DNA from 2 places in the Streptomyces sp. NPDC021020 genome. Region 1 is predicted to be linked to the other one. Evidence: riboswitches for the same ligand, from Rfam matches in the RefSeq annotation. Region 1 holds a riboswitch; the other holds the start of a gene.
What was found. A riboswitch is a leader RNA that binds a small molecule or an ion and turns the genes downstream of it on or off. The one in region 1 is predicted to bind fluoride.
Positions count from the first base shown of each region.

Region 1 (7,026 bases):
GGGAGGGGCGACCGGCTAGGGGCGGCGCGCGGTGGTGCCGTACACCTGCTCGTACAGGTCCTCGCCGTGGCTGGTCGGCTCCGGGGGCCCCTCGACGAGGCGGAAGGTGCGGGTGCCGTCCGCGCGACGCTCCGCTCTGAGGAACAGCGCGTCCGTGCCGTAGTGCGTTCGGAGGCTGGAGGCGAGGTCGTACAGGTGCGTCACGCAGAGGATCTTCACTCCGGCTTCGCGCAGCGCCCGGAAGATCTGCCGGGCGATCTCCGAGCCTTCGCGTTCGTTGGTCGCGGCGAAGGACTCGTTGAACAGCACGAAGCTGCCGGGGGTGAGGCGGCCGACGATGTCGTTCATCCGGGCCAGTTCCTCGTCGAACTTGCCGCTGGCCATGTCCGGGTCCTCCTCGCGGCGGCAGTGCGTGAACACCGCGTCCCGGATGTCGGCGGTGTAGTGGTCGGCGGAGACGAACATGCCGGCCTGCATCATGATCTGGGCGAGTCCGGCACTGCGCAGGAAGGTGGACTTCCCTCCCTCGTTCGCTCCGGTGACCACCAGCAGGCCCGGTCCGTCGGCATCGACGTCGTTGCCGACGACGGGCTCCTCGCGGCGCAGCGCCAGGCACGTGTCGTACAGGCCCCGGCAGGACAGGACCGGCGCGCCGGCCGGCAGCGGCTCGGGGAAGCAGACAGGCTCGTCCTTGCCCTCCAGTAGGTGGTGCAGGTTCAGGCACGCGACGTAGAAACCCAGTTCGTGGCGGAGCATGACGAAGAAGCCGAGGATGTGGTCGGCGGAGCGGGCCAGCGCGTCGGCGGCCAGGTTGATGCCGCGCCCGCGCAGATCCCCCAGGTACTGTGCGCCGGCCTCGTCCCGGTCCGGTACGCGGTAGGTGTACGAGGTGGGCGCGCTGCTGGTGAGCCGGTCCAGCCAGCCCTGCCGGGAGGGCGGTTCGCGCAGGACGTAGCCGGTGCCCTTGAGCCCTTGGCCGAGGGCGGCGCCGACCTGGACACCGCCCCGGAACTTCAGCTGCGTGAGGTGCTCCTCCACGGTGGCGAAGTAGTCGTCGTCCAGCTCCGTCGCGAGCATGGCGAAGAACCGCGTGAAGCCCTCCGAGCCGAACGCGGCGGCGTGTTCGTCCTGCACGTGCCGCAGCCTGTGCAGGTGGTCCATGAACAGGTCGAGGACCTCCACGGCCCGGTGGAGGATCGAGTCGGCGGTGTGCAGGAAGCTGCCGAAGACCCGCCGCTCGCCGTTGATCGCGGAAACGGCGGTCGCGTAGAGGTCGCGTACGACGTCGGGGTGGGCCAGGGCGTCGGCGAGGATCCGCTGGCGGTAGACGATGACCTCGGGGTCGAGCAGCCCGTTCAGCAGGACGCGGGTGGAGACGTCGCGGAGGAAGTCGTCGTCGCCGGCCATGGCGTCGAAAAGGGTGTCCAGGTCCAGGTCGCGGGTGAGATCGGACGTCTGCGCGGGGAGTTCCCCCTGCCAGTCGATGTCGTGCTCGGGATGGAGCAGGAGTGCCTTCATGACGAGAGCCGTTCCTTGAGCTGCCGGTACGTCAGGTGGTATTTCTCCGCGATCGCGAGGGCGTGGGTGATGCCGCCCGGGGGCTCGCGCACCACGCGGTAGGTGCGCCGGGCCGGATCGTCGGGGACGACCGTGCTGACCATGCTGACGGTGCTCGGCCCCAGCGAGGCGAGTTCGTCGACGAAGGTCACGCACACGCACAGCAGGTCGTGCTCGATGACGCTCTCCAAGGTGCGCGTGCCCAGGAGCACCGCGTCACGGAGCGTCGTGGAGGTGAAGACCTCGTTCATGACGACGACGCTGGACGGTGTCGCCTGCGCGAGGATGTCGCGCGTGCGCACCAGATCGTCGTACAGCTTGCCGCTCAGGTCGGTGAGGTTCTCGCCCCGCTCGAAGTGGGTGAAGAGCTGGTCGCACAGGAACAGCCGGGCCCGGCTGCCCGGGACGGGGCAGCCGAGGGCGGCCAGGTGGTGCAGCTGTCCGAAGGCGCGGGCGAAGGTGGTCTTGCCGCCCTGGTTGGGACCGGACACCACGATCACCCGCTCGGGACCGGACAGTTCGAAGTCGTTGGGCACGACCGGGGCGCGTGCGCGTACGAGCTTGGCGGCAAGCGCGATGTCGAACACGTCGCGGCCGAGAACCTCCTTGGAGGTGTCGTCGACCTCCGGACGGCAGAACGCCAGGCCCGCGGCCTTGAGCGGCGCGATGTACTCCAGGTAGGCCAGATAGAACTGGACCTCCCGGTCGAAGGCCTCGACCGTGGGGTCGAGGAAGTCCCCGTAGCGCTCGCAGTAGGCGTCCAGCTCGGCGAAGACGTCGGGAAAGAGCCTCGCCACCCGGTCGAGCACCGCTTCCTCGACGTGGTTCATGGCGATGTCCGAGCGGTAGGGGACACGGTGGTCCGTGGGCTCCCCCTGGCTGAACTTCTCGAAGACACCCACGACGTGGGCGCCGTAGTCGACCTGCTCCAGGCCGCCGCTGACCCGGACCCGGCCCGGGGTGATGTGCAGGCTGTAGCGGACCTCCGACAGCCGGGTGGCCAGGCTCCCGGTGGCTTCGGACAGCCCGCGGAAACGGTCACCGGAGCGGTAGGCGGCGACGTGGTCGCGGACCGCCGCCATCCCGGCGGACCGCAGGTCGCCGCGGTCGAGGACTTCCGCGACCTCCCCGACCGCCCGGCAGTACGTGCCGACGGCGTCCAGAAACCAGCTCTCGCGCTGGTAGGGGTGGTGCAGCCGGTGGGCCTGCCGCAACTGCTGCCGCGCCTCCCGCATCCGGCTCCCGAAGGCCGCGACACCGGCGACGAGGTCCGGGTCCTCCAGATCCCGGAACACCGCCTGACGGTGGGCGACCGTCTCCAGGGTGCGGATCGGGGTGTGGAAGAAGGGCGCGAGATCGTGGTCCTTGCGGCCCGCGGTGAGGTCGCGGACGACCTGGTCGAGGTTGAGGTCGCCGAAGAACGAGGGCTCCCCGGCCGCGGGGAGCGCCGCGTCCGCGGCGTCGGTGAACAGCACGCTGGGCAGTGGCTCGGCCATGGCAGGGGTCCTCCGCGACGACGGTGTGGCGCGTGCCTGTCCGTCAGACATCCCCGCCCCCGCCGTCCCGTCCGACGTGGCGGACCACTTCCACCTCCTCCATGATCATCAAACCTGGCGCGGGAAGCTCGTCGAGCTCCGGAAGGAAGCCGCGTACCCGCTCCTCGGAGTCGACGACGACCACCGCCACGGGCAGGTCCTCGCTGAGGGAGAGGAACCGGGCGGTGTGGAGGGAGGAGGAGCTGCCGTAGCCCTCGACGCCGTGGAAGACCGACGCTCCGGCCAGGCCGGCGCCGTGGGCGCGGTGGACGATCTCGGCGAACAGGGGCTTGTGGTGCCAGGTGTCGGATTCGCTGAGGAAGATGGTCAGCTTCACCGCGTTTCCGGTCTGCTTCATCGACGGCTCCCCGTGGTGTCGGCAGCGTGGGCGACCGCGCGCTCGCGCGAGGCCCTGATCTCCTCGTAAGTGCGCTCCCGGCCCTCCCAGTGGGAGCCCTCGACGGATTTGCCGGGCTCCAGGTCCTTGTAGACCTCGAAGAAGTGGGTGATCTCCAGCCGCTGGAAGTCCGGGACGTCCGCGATGTCCTGGAGGCCGGCGTAACGGGGGTCGTGCGCCGGTACGCACAGGACCTTCTCGTCCGGTCCGTGTTCGTCCGTCATGGAGAACATGCCCACGGCCCGGCATTCGATCGCACAGCCCGGGAAGGTCGGCTCCCCCGTCAGCACCAGGGCGTCCAGCGGATCGCCGTCCCCGCCGAGCGTCCCCTCCACGTAGCCGTAGTCGGCCGGGTACTGCGTGGAGGTGAACAGCATGCGGTCCAGCCGGATCCGGTGCAGTGTGTGATCCATCTCGTACTTGTTCCGCGATCCCTGCGGGACCTCCACGACGACGGTGAAATTCATGAGTGATCTCCTGCTCGGTGGGCGGAGGGGTCCGGCGGGATCCACGGTGCGCGGACGGACCCGTGGCGGCCTTCACACGGGTGTCCGGGGCAACAGGAACGGTCGGGGGAGCGCCCGACGGCGCGTGCACGCGCGGGGAACCGGACGGAGACTGCGGAATCGGGCATGAGGACTCCTGGTCGTGTCGATCGTCAACAACCAGGGACCGTCAGCGACCTCGTAGGCCGCGGTTGCGGTGAGCCCCATCACCGGTACAGGAAATGTACACCGTCGGCCCGCTCCGCCGGCCGTCCCGAACACGTGGGCGCCGTGCCGTGTTCAGCGGCCGGGCGCGGGGCTGACGAGGAGGACGGGCAGGTCCGCGTCCTGGGCGAGGGCGCGGGCGACCGGTCCGAGCCCCGCGGCACGCAGGCGGCTGTCGTCCCCGTGCCGGCCGGCGACGATCAGGTCGCAGTTGTGTGCCGTGGCGCAGGTGCGCAGCTCCCGGGCGATGTCGGTGTGCTCGCCCCATTCCAGGCGCACATGGGCTCCGTACGTGCTGACGGCGCCCGCGGCCCGGTCGAACCGGTCCTCCAGCCAACGCCGTTGGGAAGCGATGTCGCGTTGCTGCTCACCCGCGGTCTCGATGTGCTCCGGCGGGTTGAGAACGGCGCGGGCGATGACGGTTCCCCGCTCGCCGGCGAGGGCCAGCGCCGTCGTCAGCGCCGTGTGCGCGGCGGGGGACGCGTCCCAGCCCACGAGGATGCGGTGGAACGGGCTTGCGGTCATCGGGGTTTCTCCTCGGTGCCGGATCGTGGGGTGCGCGGGAATGCGGCGCCGGGTCAGGCGAAGCCCGCGACCAGGGCGAGCAGCGCGACCAGGACGACGAGCATGTAGGCGAGATAGGCGTCGAGCCGTCCGGACTGGAGCCGTTTGAAGGCCGCGACGAGGATTCCCAGGAGTGGCCGGAACGGCCGGTAGAGGTACGCCTCGACGACCTCGACCACCTCCGCCGAGTAGCTGATCACCCCGCCCGTCGCCGCTGTCGCCGACGTGGCGTCCCGCGGTGCGGCCGCGGGGTGGGCGGGGCCGGTGCGGCTGCGGGTGAGCAGGACGCCGGCGAGGACGCGCCGGGTGGGGTTGGCGTAGCCGAAGGGCGTGTACTGGTCCTGTCCGTGCACCCCGCCGCCGGCCGAGCGCCAGGCGGGGGTGCGCCGCACCCGCAGCGCGCTTCCACGGGACGCACCGAGCAGCAGCAGGAGTGCCGTCGCCAGGAAGAGCAGGGGCAGCACGACCCACAGCCAGCTCGGCGACAGGACGGAGAAGTCCCCGAACACCGGCTGGACGGCCCAGGGGGACTTCAGCGCACCGCGGCCCGCCTCCGCCGGTACGAGCTGCCGCAGACCGCGGACGACGACCCGGATCTCCAGCGGCGTCAGCGCGGCCACCAGCAGACCGCCGACGATCAGCACGAGCACCCCGAGGCGGCCGGGCAGGCCGAGGTCGTCACGGCATCCGGCGCGGCCGGGGGCGGCACCCCGGCGCGGACCGAGAACGATCATGCCGACGATCCGGACGAAGGTCACCGAGGCGAAGCCCGCGGTGAGCGCGACCAGCGCCCCCGCCACCGCGAAGGCCAGCGCGTACGGCAGATGGGGCAGCCGGAACTGCTGCATCAGGGATTCGAGCAGGAACCACTCCGAGACGAAGCCCGCCGTCGGCGGCAGCCCGGCCAGGGTGACCGCGCCGACGGCGATCGCCGCGCCCGCCCAGGGACGGCGCCGTCCCGCTCCGCGCAGCCGTTCCAGGTCACCGGTTCCCGCACCCGACTCGAACCCCGCGGCGCCGGCGAACAGCAGCGACTTGGCGAAGGCGTGCGCGACGACCTGCAGCGTGGCGGCGATCAGCCCGACCGCGGCCAGCCGCGGGCTGTCGCGGCACACCCCGACCAGGGCCACGGCGTAGCCGGTGCAGATGAGCCCGGCGTTCTCCACGCTGGAGTAGGCGATGACCCGCTCCAGGCGGTTCTGCACCGCCGCGTGGGCGATGCCCAGCAGAGCCGTGAGCGCGGAGACCACCAGCAGGGCGACCGCCAGCCAGACCGGCGGCCGGCCGAACAGGTCGAGGGTCCGCCACAGCCCGTAGAAGCCCGCGTTGACCGCGACCCCGGCCATCAGCGGGCGCAGCCCCGCGGGCGCGGCCGCGTAGCCGCGGGGCATCCACACCTGCACCGGGGCCAGGCCGACCTTGATCGCGAACCCGAGGACCAGCAGCACCCACACCGTGCCGTGCAGGGTGCCCGCGGGCAGCCGGGCGAGGTCGGCGAAGGCGAATCCGCCGGCCTTCGCGGCGGCCGCCAGCATCCCGAGCAGCAGGGCCGCGCCGGAGACCTTGCCGAAGCCGGCCGTGGCGACCGCCGCTCCGAGCCGGCGGTGCCCGGCCGAGGCGAGCAGGTAGAAGCCGACGGTCAGGGCTTCCCACGCCATCAGGAACAGGAAGACGTTGTCGGCGCTCTGCACGACGGCGACCGCCGCGAGCACCGCCGCACTGTACGTGGCCGGTCCCCGGCCGCCCGCGCGCCCCGGCGCCCAGCCCGCGGCGGTGAGGCACGCGGCGACGGCCACCGAGAACGTCAGCAGCCAGAACAGCCCGGAGAGGGGGTCCACCACCAGGCCGCTCCTGCCGAAGCCGAGCCAGGTCCCGAAGCCCAGCCCCGGCCTGTCGCCCGGGGTGTTGAGCGCCACGGCGCCGACCGCGGCGAGGCAGCCGGCCCCGGCGGCCGCAAGGACGTAGGGCACCGCGGCCTGCCAGGGGCGCCGTACGCCGCCGGGCCACGGCGCCAGGTCCGCCACGGCTGCCGCGGCGAACAGCAGCAGGCCGGCACCGATCAGCGTGCTCATCGCCGGGCCCCCTGACCGGTGATCCGGCCCGCGGCCAGCAGGAGGGCGTGCAGCAGCGAGAACGGGCTCGGCGGTGACCCCGGCACCCAGACGTCGACATCGGTCAGCGAGCCCAGCCCGCCGTGGGTGGCGTAGGAGTCGGCGAACACGCCGCCGCTGCACGCGTCGGTCCCGGCGGCGACCACCACCAC
Region 1 covers NZ_JBIRQQ010000002.1:582,998-590,023, forward strand. Annotated here, with positions in the region: gene ACH4SL_RS06915 (hypothetical protein) at 16-1,518, opposite strand; gene ACH4SL_RS06920 (hypothetical protein) at 1,515-3,053, opposite strand; gene ACH4SL_RS06925 (DUF190 domain-containing protein) at 3,097-3,450, opposite strand; gene ACH4SL_RS06930 (inorganic diphosphatase) at 3,447-3,956, opposite strand; fluoride riboswitch at 4,149-4,215, opposite strand; gene ACH4SL_RS06935 (universal stress protein) at 4,275-4,724, opposite strand; gene ACH4SL_RS06940 (proton-conducting transporter membrane subunit) at 4,778-6,835, opposite strand; gene ACH4SL_RS06945 (ferredoxin) at 6,832-7,026, opposite strand, start outside.

Region 2 (7,026 bases), on a different contig from region 1:
TCGTTCGGCGCCGTCCGCGCCGTCGGCCGGATCGACGGCGCGACCTTGGCGATGTTCGCCCTTAACCCGAGCGTGCGCGAACTCGCCGCCGCGCTCGCGGCAGCCGGGCCGGACGAGCCGCAGGACGAACTGGACGCGGAGATCGCCGAGCTGGAGCGGCGGCTCGCGGAGAAGACCGGGGAAATCCAGTGAGGCGGGAAGGGACCACGCTGTTCAGCGCGGGCCGGGGAAAAGCTTCTTCTCGGTCGTGAGATGAGGCGCCCATTCCAGGCGCTCGACATCGGCGAACCGCAGATAGGCCAGCAGCGCGTCCCGCATCGCCTCGACGAATCCGGCCGCGGACCCCGGTTCGAATTCATCCTCCCACCAGATGTCGAGCACCTCGACGCAATTCCGCTGCCGATCGATCCGCGGCTCGATTCGCCCGACGAACCGGTTGCCGAAGCAGACCGGGAGCACATACCAGCCCCACCGACGCCTGGCCGGCGGGAAGAACGCCTCCCACACGTACTCGAATCCGAACAACGTGGCCAGAAGCGAGGTGTCCCACAGCAAGGAGTCGAACGGCGCGATGAACGCCACCGAGGCCGCCGGCTCGGGCGGAGCCTCCAGCAACGCGACCTCGTCGCCGATGACGAACCGTTTGCCCCGCACGCCGTCGACCTCGACAGGTACCAGCGCACCACTGTCGACCAGTTCCTTGCGCAACGTGTCCCGTCCCACCGCCTCGGCGGTCGACCTCGGCGGGCCGATCCGGGCGAACGTGCCGCCGGCCCCGCCCGCGCCGAGCAACCCGTGGGCCCGGTACCGCGACAGCAACTTGTGCCGCAACTGCTCACGACCCGGCATCTCGCGCTTCAGCACGTCGGCGGGGAGCAGCCGTTCGACACAGTCGTAGAAGCGCAACTTGCCCTCACGCCGGGCGAGCCCGATCGCACCTGCGACGGTCAGCGACTCGAGGACGGCGCGCACGGTGTTCTCCGGCATCCCGAACCAGTCCGTCGTTGCCCCGTGCCGGAGGTCGAAGTCGCGAGCCGACAGGGGACCCTCCGCACGGATCCGCCCGAGCACCTGCTCGGCCACCTCGGAGTTCTCGGCGAGGATCTGGGCGTGGTAATCCGGCCCTTTCCGGCCGTATCCCAACCGGAACCAGGGGTATTCGTCCACCGGAACGAAGGACAGCGCCTTGTTGGTCACCTCGAAGATCTCACGACGCCGGTAGAGTTCCTCGCACCAGACGGGATCGTAGTCGGCGACACGCGCATGCAGCATGAGATCGTGATTCAACCCGGCGACCGCGAGCGGGTCGAACTGGACGGACCCGAATCGGTGAAGCACCTTGAGCACCGCGTCCGGCCCACCGGAAACAGCCCGTGCGGGGCTGAGAAAGTGCCGTGCGAAGAGGAAGCGTCGCGCGGATTCAGCCGTCACCTTCACCGGTAGGACGTTACCACGGGAGGTAGTTGGAATTCCCGGCCGCGCAGACCCAGCCAGGCGCGCTCGGCGTCGATCTCCTCGGCGTCCCCCCTGCGCAGGAAGACGTCCCACGGGGCGAGGCCGGCGGCACCGTGCTCCCTGACCCGCGCCGCTTCCCGAAGCTGGAGCCGCCGCAGCGCGGCGAGGACCTCGGACGGCGCGAACCCGCCCCCGTATGCCGCGCACAGCAGGCGCAGCCGCTCCGCCCGCGGCACACCGCCGGTGAACCCGCAGCGGGCGGCCACCTCGTCGGGTCGCAGGGGGACGGCGTACCAGGCGAGTTGGGCGAGGTCGTCGACCGCCTCGCCCGGCTCGGCGAAATCCCAGTCGATGAATCCGATGAGGCCGCCGTCCCGCCACACCGAGTTCCACATGCCCAGGTCGCCGTGGCGGACGACCAGGCCCGGGCGCCAGGCCGCGTCGGGCGCGTACCACCGCGCGTCGTCCGGCGGCCGGAAGTGCCGTACGGCCGCGTGGTAGTCCCGCAGCCATTTGCCCACGGCCTTGATTCCGGCTGCCGACAGCAGGACTTCCGGCCACGGCGTCATCGCCACGTCGCCGGCGAGGAAGGACAGGATCTCCCGGCCCTCCTGGTCCGTGCCCATCGCCCGGGGCGCGCCGCTGAAGCCGACCGCCTCCAGGTGCTCCAGCAGCGCGTGCACCGCCGGGGTCCAGCGGCGCCGCGGCCGGCGGACGGTCTCGCCGATCCGGAGCACCGCCGTGACGCTGCCCTGCTCGGTCGCGCCGTCTTCCATCATCCGATCACGGTACAGCCGGCGCCGCGTCACGGGCCCGCCGTGGGCGTCCCCGGCGACACGCACGGGGGGTCGTTGGGTTCCCGGCGTGGCGGGATGCGCTCCGGCATGCTGTCCGGACGCGGCATCCTGCTCTGCCCGGGAACGAACTCTGCGGGGCGGACATCAGGAGCGGGTGCCCGGCCCGAGCGGTGAGGAGCGCACGATGCCCATCCGGCGACTGGTTCTCGACGTCGACAAGACCGTCACCGAGCCCGACCTCGTCTATCTCGCCCGGACCATCGAGGCCTCCGCCGGGGTGCAGGCGGTGAACGTGTGCGTGACGGAGATCGACATCGAGACGGTCGGCACGGACGTCACGATCGAGGGGGACGACATCGACGTCGAAGCCCTGATGCGTGCCATCGAGCACACCGGTGCCGTCGTGCACAGCATCGACGAGGTCGTGGCCGGGGCGTACACGCTGGAGAGCAAGCCGCGGTCGCGATGAGCGGACGCGTACGGCGTCTGGTGGCGCGCAGTCAGCTGCCCCTCGTGCTGGGCCTGATGGACGGTCTGCTCAACGCGCTCACCCTGACGGCCGCTTCGCTGGTGGGCGGGGGCTCTCCGGTGACCTACCAGCTGGCCCTTCGGGTGGGAGCGGTGGCCCTGGCCACGTCGGCGTTCGCGGTCTTCGTCGCCGACTACGCCGAACGGCGTTCGTACCTGGTGCGCGCCTCCAAGGAGCTGAACCTGACGGCCCGCGGGCACCTGGCCACCACCCGGCTGGGGCATCTGGCACTGGAGCGCTCCCTGCTGGCCACCGCGCTCGCCTGCACCGCGAGCTTCGCCGGGGCGGCCCTTCCGCTGCTGGTCGGGGCGGCCGCTCCGGGTGCCTCGTGGATCGTGGCCGTGCTGGCCGTGGCGGTGCTCACGGGGCTCGGGGCGATCCTGGGGCGTCTGTTCGCCGACCGTCCGGGGCGCTGGGCGGCGGCCCTGGGCTGCGGCGGCGTGGCGGTGACGTGGCTCGGGGTGTGGCTGCACATCGCCTGATCACGGCGCTGTGGAGGAGGTGACGCGGGGTCACGCCGGAGCGCGGGGCGCCGTCCTGCGGTGGACGGCCAGGAGCAGGGGGAGCGCCGCGAGCTGGGCGACCACGGAGTAGACGACCAGGCCGTCGAGCGAGTGGTCGTACAGCACGCCCAGCACGAAGCTGCCGGCGAACCACAGGACGCCGAAGCCCGTGTCGAAGAGACCGTAGGCGGATGCCCTCCTGTCGCGGCCGACCATGCCGGTGACCGCCGCCTTGACGACGGACTCCTGGACGGCCATGCCGAGACCCCAGCAGATCACCCCGACCACGGCGAGGGCGGCGTCGCCCAGGAAGACCAGGGGCGCGAACGCGGCGGTGAGGACGGTCGCCCCGACGACGGTGAGCAGCCCGACGCGGTCGAAGAGCCGTCCCAGCACCAGCGCGGCGACCGCCTCGGTGGCCATGGCGCCCGCGTAGAGCACCGGGATCCAGTCCGCGGAGATCACATGGCCGGTGCTGAAGTGGAAGGCGATGAGGGGGTAGTCCGCGTAGCCGAGGGCGATCAGGCCCATCGCGAGCAGGTAGAGCCAGAAGACGCGCGGGATGCCGTGGCGGCCGGGGATCTCCTCCCCGGCCTCCAGGTCGCCGGGGTCGGGGTACTGCCGCCGGGCGCCGAGCAGCACCACGACGGTGAGCAGCGCCGGGACCGCGAGGATCGCGAAGCCCGCGCGGTAGCCGTGGCCGGTGGCGAGGACGGCGGCCACGATCAGCGGGCCGACCGTCGCACCGGCCGCGTCGAGCGCCTCGCGCACCCCGAAGACCCAGCCGCTGCCCAGCTCTCCGGTGGCGTGGGCGAGCATGGCGTCGCGGGCCGGGTTGCGGATCGCCCGGCCGCCGCGTTCTGCGGCGATCAGCACCGCGGCGACCTGCCAGTTGCCCGCGAGCGCCAGGGCGGGCACGGCGGCCATCTGCACGACGTAGCCGAGAAGGGTGATGGGCCAGTACCTGCCGGTGCGGTCGGCGACGAACCCCACGACGGAGCGCAGCGCGTAGCCGAGGAGTTCCCCGAAGCCCGCCACCGCGGCGACGACGGCGGCGCTCGCGCCGAGCGTGCCCAGGAAGGGGCCGGTGATGCTGCGGGCACCTTCGTGCGCCATGTCGGAGAACATGCTGACGACGCCGATGAGCAGCACGAACCGCAGCGCCGAGCGACGCACGCCGTCGGCGGCCGAGGGGCCGGGCGCCCTCACGTCCTTCCCCGGCCGGGTGCTCCCGCGCGCTTCGCCCCCGGCCGGGGCCGCGGCCGCCGTGCGGGGGTGCGGACGGATTCGGCCATGGCGGGAGTCCTCCGTGACGAGGGGACAGGAACCCCGGGCCGGTCGCGGCGGTCGCGGCCGCGGCGCAGCGGACCGCCTCGGCCTCCTCCAGGATCATCGCACCTGGGCGCGGGAAGCCCGGCGAGCTGCGGGCGCGTGTCCCGCGGGGCCGTGCCCGGAGCCCGGCGAGCTGCGGACGCGTCTCCCGCGGGGCCGTGCCGCCGCTCGGGTGCAATGCGGGCTCTGCGCCGCGGGAGCCCTTGACCTGCGACATGCCGCGCGGTTCACTCGAATCCTGGCGATGGACCCCGCCTGGGCCGACTCCGCGTCCGCCCGAACCGCCCTCCACGGCTGATGGCTCCTGACCGCTGAGTCAGTGATGCCCGCCCGCGCTGGAGGTGCCGGTGATCGTTCCCCCCACCAAGCACCCCGCGTCCCCTTCCCGCGCTCGTGCGTCGACGGCGGCGGCCACGCCCGGACCTCCCGTCCGCGCGGCCGGCGCCGGTCGTCGCGTTCCCGCTCCTCACCTGAAACGGACGGTCCCCCATGAAGTGCTTCGACTGCGACTCCGAAGGCCGTGTCTGCGACGCGGTGGCTGTCTGCACCAGCTGCGGCGCGGCGATGTGCGCCGCGCACGCGACGAGTTCACCGCTGGCGGTCGAGCGGCTGAACGGTCTGGGGGTGAGGACGCTGCCCAACGCCGCCCGGCAGATGCACTGCCCCACGTGCACCGCGGCACGGACCACCGTGTGAGTGACGGGACCCACCGCAGGAAAGCCTTGACGTGCTCATTGTGCGTGCCGCAGGCTTTCCGCTGGTCCGTGTAAGCGGTTGCTGCCTGGGGGGGTAGGTCCATGGGGTTCGGCGTGGCCGGTCGAGGCGGATTCATGAGCAGGGGCGGGGCGCTGGCGGCGTTCGTCGTGGCGGGCCTGGCGGTGGGGATGGTGCAGCCGCTGGCCACCGGCGCCGCGGCCGCACCCACGCAGGCCCCCGGCAAGGCACCGGCGTCGGGCCGGGCGGCGCAGCCGCAGGCCGCGGCGAGCGAGTCGGCGGCTCTCGCACAGGCGGCGTCGACGGGCCAACGGGTCGAGGTGACGTCGCTGCGGGACGAGTCGAGCGAGACGTACGCGACGCCCGGCGGCGGTCTGGAGACCGACCAGCATCTGCGGCCGGTCCGGGCCCGGGTGGGCGGGACGTGGAAGCCGGTCGACAACACGCTGGTCAGGCGGCCGGACGGCACGGTCGGCCCGGCGGTCGCCGCGGTGGGCCTGACGCTCTCCGGCGGCGGGAACGCCCCGCTGGTGACGATGGAGCAGGCGGGGCGGAGCCTGTCGTACACATGGCCCGCCGCCCTTCCGGCCCCGACGCTCAGCGGCGACACGGCGACGTACAAGGACGTGCTGCCCGGTGTGGATCTGCAGATGCGCGCCGACACCGACAGCTTCCACGAGGTGCTGGTCGTCAACACCGCCGCCGCGGCGAAGAACCCGGCGCTGGAGCGGCTGACGTTCGGGACGCGGACCGAGGGGCTGACCCTGGCGAAGACGGCGGACGGCGGCCTTGCGGCCACCGACACCGCGGGCGGCGGCACGGTGTTCGCCGCGGCCGCGCCGGTCATGTGGGACTCCGGTGCCGCGACCGGCACCGCGACCGGCACCGGGAGGACGGCGAAGGCGCAGGCCGACGGCGATGCCGCGAGCGGCCCGGCCGCGAAGCCCGCCGATGCGGCGGAGGGCCCGACGGAGTCCTCCCGCACGGCGCCGATCGCCGTCGCCGTCGACCCGGAAGCCTCGCAGTTGACGCTGACGCCGGACCGGTCGCTGCTGACCGGTGCGAGCACCGCGTACCCGCTGTACATCGACCCCCTGACCTACACGCCGAAGGCGGGGGATTGGACGATGGTGTCGAAGTACTGGGCGAACAGCCCGCAGTACCGCTTCAACGGCAACTCGGACTCCGGCGTGGGCGACTGCGACTGGGACTACTGCGCCCCCAACGACGTCAAGCGGCTCTTCTACTCCTTCCCGACGTCGAAGTTCGCCGGGAAGACGATCCTGGACGCCACGTTCGTCGGGCACGAGACCTGGTCGGCGTCCTGCACCGCCAAGCCGATCGAGCTGTGGCGGACGACGGGCTTCACCCCGCAGACGACGTGGACCTCGTCGGCGGACCACTGGACCCAGAAGCTGGACACCAAGACCGTCGCGCACGGCTACAGCGGCTGCGCGGCCTCCGACGTCGAGTTCAACGCCAAGGCCGGGATGCAGTACGCGGCGGCGCACAACTACGCCACGACGACCTTCGGGCTGCGGGCGGCGGACGAGTCGGACGGGCTGGGCTGGAAGCACTTCTCCGACGACGCGTACCTGCGGGTGCACTACAACGCGCCGCCCAAGCAACTGGCCATGTCGCAGCTGACGATGAGTCCGGGCGGGACGTGTCACAGCCCGTCGAGCCCGGTGCACAT
Region 2 covers NZ_JBIRQQ010000003.1:746,249-753,274, forward strand. Annotated here, with positions in the region: gene ACH4SL_RS11635 (condensation domain-containing protein) at 1-192, shown strand, start outside; gene ACH4SL_RS11640 (DNA glycosylase AlkZ-like family protein) at 214-1,437, opposite strand; gene ACH4SL_RS11645 (phosphotransferase) at 1,434-2,234, opposite strand; gene ACH4SL_RS11650 (DUF211 domain-containing protein) at 2,437-2,721, shown strand; gene ACH4SL_RS11655 (hypothetical protein) at 2,718-3,263, shown strand; gene ACH4SL_RS11660 (MFS transporter) at 3,294-4,493, opposite strand; fluoride riboswitch at 4,848-4,930, shown strand; gene ACH4SL_RS11665 (DUF2180 family protein) at 5,106-5,312, shown strand; gene ACH4SL_RS11670 (LamG-like jellyroll fold domain-containing protein) at 5,447-7,026, shown strand, end outside.
Region 2: it holds a riboswitch for fluoride, as region 1 does, so the genes downstream of both, ACH4SL_RS11665 (DUF2180 family protein) here and ACH4SL_RS06930 (inorganic diphosphatase) in region 1, are expected to answer to the same signal.